Regions from separate parts of the Paenarthrobacter sp. TE3676 genome, predicted to be linked through region 3. Evidence: riboswitches for the same ligand, from Rfam matches in the RefSeq annotation. Region 3 holds a riboswitch; each other region holds the start of a gene.

Region 1 (3,274 bases), on a different contig from region 3:
TTTTCGCAGCGAGATCCGCGTGATCGATCGTGCCGTCGGCAGCCGTCGCCACCACAACCACCTTCATGCCCGCCAGCACAGCCGAGGCCGCGTTGGTGCCGTGGGCTGATGCCGGGATCAAGCAAACAGTGCGCTGCTCATCGCCGCGGGACAGGTGGTAACCGCGGATCGCAAGCAAGCCTGCGAGCTCGCCCTGGGAACCGGCATTCGGCTGGATAGAGACTTGGTCGTAGCCGGTGATCTCGGTGAGGTCGGCTTCCAGGTCCTCGATCAGCTCGCGCCAACCCGCGGTCTGGTGGTCCGGAGCGAACGGGTGGATGGAGGCGAACTCCGGCCAGGAAATCGCCTCCATCTCAGCGGTGGCGTTCAGCTTCATGGTGCACGAACCCAGCGGGATCATGGTGCGGTCCAGTGCGAGGTCACGGTCCGACAGCTTGCGGATATAGCGCAACAGCTGCGTCTCGGAACGGTGCGTGTTGAACACCGGGTGCTGCAGGAAATCGGATGTCCGGACTACGTCAGCGGGCAATTCGAATCCGGTAACGTCCCCTACCGGACCGGCACCGAAGGCGACGGCTACCGCGGAGAGGATCTCCGGCGTCGTGGTTTCATCAATGGAGACGCCAACGATGTCCGCATCGATGAGGCGCAGGTTGATGCCGCGGGCTTCAGCGGCGGCGATGACCTTGTCTGCCTTGCCGGGGACGCGGACGGTGAGGGTGTCGAAGAAAGCCTCGGAGACGAGTTCGCGGCCGGCCTTCTGCAGGGTCGCAGCCAAAACACGGGCGTGGCCGTGGACGGTTTCGGCGATTGCTTTCAGGCCTTCCGGGCCGTGGTAGACGGCGTACATCGAGGCTACGATCGCGAGCAGTGCCTGCGCGGTGCAGATGTTGGACGTCGCCTTCTCGCGACGGATGTGCTGCTCGCGGGTCTGCAGTGCCAGGCGGTAAGCAGGGACGCCGGCGTTGTCCTTGGAGACCCCAACGATGCGGCCCGGGAGGGTGCGTTCCATGCCTTCGCGGACGGCCATGTACGCGGCGTGCGGGCCGCCGAAGAACAGCGGGACGCCGAAGCGCTGCGCAGTTCCGACGGCGAGGTCCGCACCTTGCTCGCCCGGGGGCGTGATGAGGGTGAGCGCCAGCAAATCCGCGGCCACCGTGACCAGCGCGCCGCGCTCCTTGGCGTCAGCGATGACGCCGGAGTGATCGAACACGCGCCCGGAAACGCCGGGTTGCTGCAGGACGATGCCGTTGATGTCGCCGTCGGGAAGTCCAGCCGAAAGATCAGCGATCTCAACCTCGAAGCCCAACGCCTCGGCGCGTCCCTTCACAATGGCGATGGTCTGCGGGAGGAGGTCGGCGTCGAGGACCGTCTTGCCGTCCTTGGCGGTCTTGGACTTGTTGGCGCGGCGCATCAGCAGCACGGCCTCGGCAACGGCGGTGGCTTCGTCCAGCAGCGAGGCGTTGGCCACGGGAAGCCCGGTGAGGTCCTGCACCATGGTCTGGAAGTTCAGCAGTGCCTCCAGGCGGCCCTGGGAAATTTCCGGCTGGTACGGCGTGTAGGCCGTGTACCAAGCGGGAGCTTCAAGGATGTTGCGGCGAATGACCGGGGGTGTGACGGTGTCGTAGTAGCCCTGGCCGATCATCTGCACAGCGGTCTTGTTCTTGGAAGCGAGCTTGCGGAGCTCGGCGAGGACCTGCACCTCGGTGAGGGCGTCCTGCAGCTTCAGGGCAGTGTCCTGGCGAATGGAATCGGGAACGGCGACGTCTACCAAGCCGTCGACAGAGTCGTAGCCGATGGCCTTGAGCATGGTGTCAACGTCGGCTTGGCGGCGGGCGCCGATGTGCCGGTCCGCGAAGGCGGTGGGGGTTGATTGAACAGTCAAGAGGAACTCCATGATTCAGGCGCCCAGTGAGCGCCACGATGATGTGGGGTTCCTCCCCGCTCTGTATTGGACCTGAGAGATTCCGCAGGAATGGTTGCCTGCTTGCACCGTCGGTGAGCCCGGTTACCCGGACTGCTTTCCAGAGTTGCCTAACCGCGGCGGTACATGGGCCTGAGAGATTCCTGGGGAGGATTTGCTCCTACGGCGCCTGACTGGATGTACCGGCAGGACTCTCCCGCCGCAGATCAAAAGCGTTGCATCACGTGAGTGACACGCTTCACACCATAGCTGGTTGTTTTGAAGGAGCGCAAGCAAGGTGTGGCTACTGATGCATCGCTTCATGGATCTGCAGAGCGAACCACAGTTGGGCGACGGTGGACGTTTCACCCATGTCCAGCCCTGTCAGTTCGCCGATTTTCCGCATCCGGTAGATGATGGTTTGTCGGTGCGCGAACAATGCTGAAGCAGTCTTCTGCCACGACCGCTGCGAGTCCAAATACGTCCTCAAGGTGACAATGAGATCACCTTCCTGGCTCTGCTCGTAGTCGAAAATCGGACCCAAAAGACGCCGGACCAGGGCGGTTCCTTCCTCAAAACCGGTGAGTCCCAGCCATGAGGGCCCCTCCGCATAGCGGGCCAGCCCTTGGTTGTTGGCGCGGGCGGAACCGAGCGCCCAGAGGGACTCCTGCAGCGCCCGTTGGATGTTCGCAACGGCCGCCGGCGCGCTGATCCCGATCGTGGTTTCCACGCCGGCACAGTGCATCAGGACATCGTCAGGCACGTCTGCCGGGACCACCACATGGAGCCTGTTGTTCCGCTTCAAGGACGCGGACGCAACCCCGTGCCGCCACAGTTCGATGTGCACGTTCGCCAGCCTGCCGCCGTCGTCCGCCGCTTTGTCCGCGGCGTCCGCCGTCAGTGAGGCGAGCAGGAAATCCTGGGGCGAAACCTCGAAAGCTGCCAGCCGGCTCTCCATTTCGGCCACGCCCAAGCGTCCGTCCATTGCCTGCAGGAGGAACTCGCCGGCCAGCCGGTGGCGGCCTTCCAGCGACAAAACGATGCGCGAAAGCTGCAGTCCCAGCACGGTTGCGGCGTGGAGAAGCACGACGGCGTCCGGGTGCGGTTCGCTGTTGGGCAGCACCACCAGGAGCGCGTTGGCATGGGTAGGAATGTCCATGGTGAGGACGTGCCTGCCGCGGATGCGATGCCACTGGAAGTTCTTTCCCGCGAGGGACACTTGCCCCGACAGCGGCGCCCACTCCTCGGAGAGGAACACCGGGAGCGCCTGACCGTCCGGGTGCCAGGGATGGAGGCAGCGGCGGTCCACCACGAACAGGTCCGCGTCGAGCTCGGTCGCCAGCCGCTGGACCAGGCTCTGCCAGTGGTCTT
Region 2 (3,274 bases), on a different contig from region 3:
GGGCCGACAACAGGAACACGGGTCCGCTGCCATGGTCACCCACCACCACAATCAGGTATCCCACTCCGCTGAGAGTTAGTCCCGCAGCCACAACGAACCCAGGCTGTACGCGCTTGACCAGCGGCACTACCAGCAGGCCGGCGATGACCGTAGCCAGGAGAGCAGGAATCATTGCAATGCCGGCCTCCATAGGGGACTGGCCCTCAACAAGTTGCAGGTGCTGGGCGAAGAAGTAGATGAAGCCCGTCATGGAGAAGAGGGACAGGACGTTCGCCACGATTGCGGTACTGAACACCTTGTTCTTGAACAATGAGACGTCCAGCATGGGGCTCTCGATCCGCTGCTGGCGGCGGACGAAGATAATGCCCATCACCACGCCGAACCCCATGAAGGCAGCCGCGGACGCCCCGAAGCCGTGAACCGCGAATTCCTTGATGCCGTAAACCAACGGCGCCATGGTGACCACGGACAGGAGAATGCTGGGCACGTCCACCCGGCCGGGATTGGCGTCCTTCGATTCAGGAATCAAGACCCGGCCGAAAGCAAGTAGCGGCAGGAGCAGGAAAGCCGCCACCAGGAACACGGCACCCCACCAGAAGTGCTCCACCAACCAGCCACCGAAGATCGGGCCAAGGGCGGCACCACCGGAGAAACCGGCGGCCCAGACGGCGATCGCGAGCCGACGCCGGTTGGGATCGGTGAAGATGTTCCGGATCAGGGACAGGGTTGATGGCATCAGCATGGCGCCGAAGACGCCCAGGCCCGCGCGGCCGGCGATGAGCCATTCAGCGGAAGGCGCGAAAGCTGTAGCAGCCGAAACCGCTGCGAAGCCCGTGCTGCCGAGCAGGAGCAGCCGGCGTCGTCCGATTCTGTCGCCCAAGTTGCCCATGGACACCAACAATGCTGCGAGGACCAGCGGGTAGGCGTCAACAATCCACAGCAATTGGACGCCGCCCACGTCCAACGAACGGGCGATCTCGGGCAGTGCAAATGTGAGCGCGGTGTTGTCCACGGCCACCAGCAGCACCGGAAACATCAGGAGTGCCAGAGCCGTCCAGTCGCGCCACGGTGCTGCCTGACCCTTAACGGGCTGAGCGGAACGGGGTGCTTGGGTTGATGACGGCGAGAACATGTAACTCACTGTACCGTCCAGACGGTACAGTTTCAAATAGAAGCCCGTAAGCCTTTAGGGAATGATGGACACATGCCACGAAAACCAGTTGCCCGGGACGCCGTCCTGGATGCGTTCGAAGCCCTCCTTATCGAGGTAGGGGAGCGTGCCGCCACGCTCGACGCTGTTGCCAAGCGGGCAGGCGTGTCCAAGGGCGGTCTGCTCTACCACTTCCCCAATAAGGAAGCGCTGATCACGGCCCTTTTGGAGCGCCTGGACCTGCTCGCCGATGAAGATACCGAGCTGATGAAGGCTGCCCCCGATGGTTCGGCCGCCTACTTCATCCGCTCCTCGCTCTGGGCGGATACGCCCATGGACCGGGCCTTCGTCGCTGCCACAAGATTGGCCGAAGTTGCCCACGAGGAAACCCGCCGCAGGTTCGCCGCGATCCAGCAACGGTGGCTGGACGTGCTGGCTGAGGACGTCGGGCCGGAGGTTGCCAAGGCCGTCAGCTACATGGGCGACGGCCTCTATTTCAACGCGATTTTTGAAGGCGGGCAGGAGGGCGGCAACGCCGGGCGGGAGGCCGACGTCGAAATTCTGTTGGGAGTCCTTGAACGGTTGCGGAAGTAGCGGGTCTTCCATTTGCTGCGGGGCGCGGGACGTAGGACAATTAACCCTCGTGGCGTGCCGTACGCGGTGACCACACACAACTGAACATGCCTTTGATCTGCGGCGGGAGAGTCCTGCAAGCAAGTGATGCAGGCGCCGTAGGAGCAAACCCTCCCCAGGAATCTCTCAGGCCCACGCACCGCCGCGGCTAGGCGACTCTGGAAAGCAGCAGGTACTCAACTCACCTTCGGGTGAAGGGAGTGCTGTGCTCACCGACGGTGCAAGCGATGGTTGCTCAGGCAACGCGCGGAAACTCTCAGGTCCAATACAGAGCGGGGAGGAACCCAGCCGCTGTGGCGTACCCAAACGCTGCCCAAGTAATGGAGTTCCTTCGTGACGGTTAGTTCTGCCTCCACCACCTTCGTCGATCGGCATATCGGCGCCCGCCGCCAGGCCGACATTGAGACCATGCTCAAGTCCGTCGGCTACGACACTGTTGATTCGCTGGTCGACACCGCCGTCCCGAACGACATCCGCCAGGAAGTTGCCCTCACCCTGCAGAACGCGTTGAGTGAAGTTGAAGTTCTGACCGAGCTGCGCAAGCTCGCGTCCAAGAACAAGACGGCCGTTCAGATGATCGGCCAGGGCTACTACGACACCGTGACGCCGCCCGTGATCCGTCGGAATATCCTCGAATCCCCGGCTTGGTACACGGCTTACACCCCTTACCAGCCGGAAATCTCGCAGGGCCGCCTCGAGGCGCTCCTGAACTTCCAGACCATGGTCCAGGACCTGGTTGGGCTGCCGATCGCCAACGCGTCCCTACTGGATGAAGCAACCGCAGTGGCCGAAGCCGTCCTCATGATGCGCCGAGCCAACAAGAACAAGGCTGTCCAGGATGGCAAGACCGTCCTCGACGCAGACTGCCTCCCCCAGACCATTGCCATCGTCAAGGGCCGTGCCGAGGCGCTCGGCTTCGAAGTCGAGGTCGCTGACCTTTCCTTGGGTCTCCCGGAAGGTGCCATCAACGGCGTCGTCCTCCAGCAGCCCGGCGTTTCCGGCCGCGTGTTCGATCACTCTGCCGTGATTGCGGACGCCAAGGAGCGCGGTGCGCTGGTTACCGTTGCTGCCGACCTCCTGTCCCTGACCCTCATCATGCCTCCAGGCGAGCAGGGCGCCGACATCGCCGTCGGTTCGGCACAGCGCTTGGGCGTTCCGCTCTTCTTCGGTGGCCCGCACGCCGCCTACATGGCCGTCCAAAAGGGACTGGAGCGTTCCATGCCCGGCCGTTTGGTGGGCGTTTCCAAGGACGACGCCGGTGTCCCCGCCTACCGCTTGGCGCTGCAGACCCGCGAGCAGCACATCCGCCGCGAGAAGGCCACGTCCAACATCTGTACAGCGCAAGCACTGCTGGCCATCGTGGCCTCGATGTACGCCGTTTACCACGGCCCTGAGGGCCTCAAGGCGATCGCCGAAACCGCCCATGGCCACGCCCGCACGCTTGCAGCGTCCCTGAAGGCTGCCGGCGTCGAGGTCCTCCACGGTTCCTTC
Region 3 (3,274 bases):
GACGAAGGCGAAGAACGCGAACACTACCCAGACCATCACCACGCCTCCCGGCATCTTGAACGCCGAAGAGTCGTGCAAGTGCGGACGACGCTTCCGGAAGGCCAGATAACTCGCCAAGATGATGGACCAAACAAAGACGAAGCAGACAGCGGACACCGTGGTGACCATGTCAAAGGCCTTGCCGATATCCGAGCCTGCATACATGAGGACGACGCCGGACAGCAGCAGGACGCAGGAAAGGAACAGGGCGTTCCGGGGTACTTTGCGTCCTGAGAGCGCGCCGAACACCTTGGGCGCGTCACCTTCCTGTGCCAACCCGAACACCATGCGGGACGTTGAGTAGATGCCCGAGTTTGCCGATGACATTGCCGAGGTCAGCACCACGAGGTTGACGATGGTGGCCGCTGCGCCGAGACCGGCCAGCGAGAACATGGCAATGAAGGGGCTGTGTCCGGCAGCGAACTGCGTCCACGGGGTAACGGACATCAGGATGATCAGCGCACCGACGTAGAAGAGCAGCACACGGATGGGGATGGAGTTGATGGCCTTGGGCAGGTTCTTCTCGGGGTCCTTGGCCTCGGCCGCTGTGGTGCCCACGAGTTCTATGCCCACGAATGCGAAGACGGCGATCTGGAAGCCGGCTACAAAGCCCATGAATTCGTTGGGGAAGAAGCCGCCATGGCTCCAGAGATTGGAGAAGGCGGCCGGTCCGGCGTCGGACTGGAAGCCGCTGAAAATCATGAACAAGCCAACGATGATGAGCGCCGCGATGGCGACAATCTTGATGAGGGCGAACCAGAACTCGGTCTCACCGAACGCTTTCACGGTGGCGAGGTTCAGGAGCAGGAGGATCCCGATGGTGATCAGGCCCGGCACCCAGAGCGGCAAGGACGGCCAAAGTTCCTGGGAGTACCCGGCGATGGCGATCACGTCCGCGATCCCCGTGATGACCCAGCAGAACCAATACGTCCAGCCGGTGAAAAAGCCGGCCCAGGGTCCCAGCAGGTCGGCCGAGAAGTCGCTAAAGGACTTGTAGTTGAGGTTGCTCAGCAGAAGTTCGCCCATGGCACGCATGACGAAGAAGAGCATGAAGCCGATAATCATGTAGACGAAGATGACGGACGGGCCGGCAGCAGAAATAGTCTTGCCGGATCCCATGAAAAGGCCTGTGCCAATTGCTCCGCCGATGGCGATGAGCTGGATGTGGCGGTTGCTGAGCTGTCGCTCGAGGTGGGGTGAATCTGGACCAGTGGATGGCGGGCGCTGAATCGTCAAAGGAACTCCATCGTTCAGGCGGCACAGGGTGCCACGTTGATTCGGGTTCCTCCCCGCTCTGTACGTGGACCTGAGAGTTTCCGCCTTCCTGCAGGGCAGAAAGGCTTGCACCTTCGGTGAGCCCGGTAACCGGACTGCTTTCCAGAGTTGCCTCGCCGCGGCGGTACATGGGCCTGAGAGATTCCTGGGGAGGGTTTGCTCCTACGGCGCCTGACGGGATGTACCGGCAGGACTCTCCCGCCGCAGATCAGTAGCGCGCACCACCAACTCAGTGATGCAGCTCACACCATAGCGAAGGCCGGGCAACGGCGCAACCTTGAGTCGCTAGCGGCCGAGAATGCTACGCGCTATCTCGTCGGCATCGCGAAGGGTTCGCTGGCCGCTCGCGTAAGCAGGTCCGGTACGCGGACGGGCCTCAGCGGCAATGGCTGTCCCCCACTGCGACGCAGACAATTGGAGGCCCAGGACATACAAGTTCCTGGTGATGGAACCGTTCGCGGCCAGAGGCCTGTAAGGATGCGGTTCAACGTCAAGGCCCGTGGTCTGCATGGGCGTGCCCTCAACACTCATCATGATCTTGGTGCGCACCAGCCCATCGGCCATGAGCTGTTCCAGAAGGGGAGACAGATTGATGCCCACTCTGTTGGCTGGCGACATCGCCTCCACAAGAGTCCTTGCTTCAACCGGAGCGTCGTGGACCCACGGCGAAACCGCCCGGAACACTTTGGCACCGCGGTCCACGCTGAACTTCGGGTCTGGTCCCACGAAACTCACGACGCCGGCACGCGCCAAAGCGGCCAGCTGCTCCGATCGCAGTGCAGGCGCTCCGCTTGCCAGACCTTCAACAAAAGATTCGAACCAGCCGCGCAAACCACCCAGCCACGATTCATCGGTGATGCCCCCGTCCGCTACTACGGATTTGAGGATCGCCCGCCCGGTGTGGAGGGCACCGATCGCCATCTTGACAGGGTCCGCCTCGCCCAGTGCTGATCGTCGGGCATCATCATCAAGGTAGGCCGTGATGGTGGCGTCCAGCTCGCGGCGGGAAGCGAAGGTCCGCCCAGCGAGCGGCGCCGCGAGCCCCCTCAGGTTCAGCCGGCGGGAAGCGACGACGTGTTTTTCCACGACGTTTCCCACCTCGACTTCCCAGTTCGCGGTGGTGTGCGCATGCGGTTGGAGCGCATCCTCAAGGTCGGCGAGGAACTGTGCGGGGTCCTTGATCGCGGCGGGCTGAGACCGCGCAAGTGTTGAGTAATAGGCCCAAAGTGCATCCCGGTGAAGCAACGGCCAGAGGTCATGATCGAACCCCGGCTGGATACCGGCTGCACGGAAGCGGTCCACCGCATCTTCTGTCAGGTAGCGCATGGTGATGCTGCTGGGGTAATAACCCGCCAACCCGGCCTTCGCGCGGTAAGGGGTACCCCTGCGGGACGCTGCAATGATCCTGGGCTCCCGCCCAGAAGCCCGGTACTCGAGGATACCCGTGCCAGGCGTACCAGCCTCGACGAACTTACCGCCGCGCCCCTCCGTCAACTGGCCCATGACATCGAAGAAGTTCAGACCCATGCCCCGGACCAGCACGGGTTCGTTGTCAGGCACGGCCTGCCAATCAACATCGGCAGGCGGCGCGGGCGGGAAGTACCTCAGGCCCTGCTCCTCCGCGGCGCTCTTAAAGGACCGCTGCTCCGGGTTCAACCTGGACTCGATATGGCCCAGAGCGAGGACCACGGAACCGACGGTGAGCGTCTCGCCGTTGTCGAGTTCGACGTCGAACCCGTCTTCCTTTTCGCCCTTAACAGGCTGCGCGGCGACGGCGAGCGCCTTATGAAAGGTGACCTCGACGCCGTCGGGAAGCCGTTCAAGCAGCCCCGCCAAAGTTTGGCGCAGGTACCGCCCGTACAGTGCGCGGCTGGGGAAGTCGTGCGATTCGAGGGTGGCCAGTTCCGCCTTCTCTGCATCGTTCAGTCCCCTGCCATCACGGCGGCGGGCCTCGCGCCAC

Evidence for each region. A riboswitch is a leader RNA that binds a small molecule or an ion and turns the genes downstream of it on or off. The one in region 3 is predicted to bind glycine.
Region 1: another riboswitch for glycine. It lies ahead of gcvP (aminomethyl-transferring glycine dehydrogenase); the one in region 3 lies ahead of cycA (D-serine/D-alanine/glycine transporter).
Region 2: another riboswitch for glycine. It lies ahead of gcvP (aminomethyl-transferring glycine dehydrogenase); the one in region 3 lies ahead of cycA (D-serine/D-alanine/glycine transporter).

What each region holds. Positions count from the first base shown of each region.
Region 1 covers NZ_JBWBQU010000007.1:5,376-8,649, forward strand. Annotated here, with positions in the region: gene gcvP (aminomethyl-transferring glycine dehydrogenase) at 1-1,897, opposite strand, end outside; glycine riboswitch at 2,035-2,133, opposite strand; gene ACZ881_RS16480 (PucR family transcriptional regulator) at 2,208-3,274, opposite strand, start outside.
Region 2 covers NZ_JBWBQU010000011.1:123,601-126,874, forward strand. Annotated here, with positions in the region: gene ACZ881_RS21770 (MFS transporter) at 1-1,132, opposite strand, end outside; gene ACZ881_RS21775 (TetR/AcrR family transcriptional regulator) at 1,205-1,744, shown strand; glycine riboswitch at 1,838-1,935, shown strand; gene gcvP (aminomethyl-transferring glycine dehydrogenase) at 2,117-3,274, shown strand, end outside.
Region 3 covers NZ_JBWBQU010000002.1:48,313-51,586, forward strand. Annotated here, with positions in the region: gene cycA (D-serine/D-alanine/glycine transporter) at 1-1,275, opposite strand, end outside; glycine riboswitch at 1,427-1,525, opposite strand; gene ACZ881_RS04090 (FAD/NAD(P)-binding protein) at 1,600-3,274, opposite strand, start outside.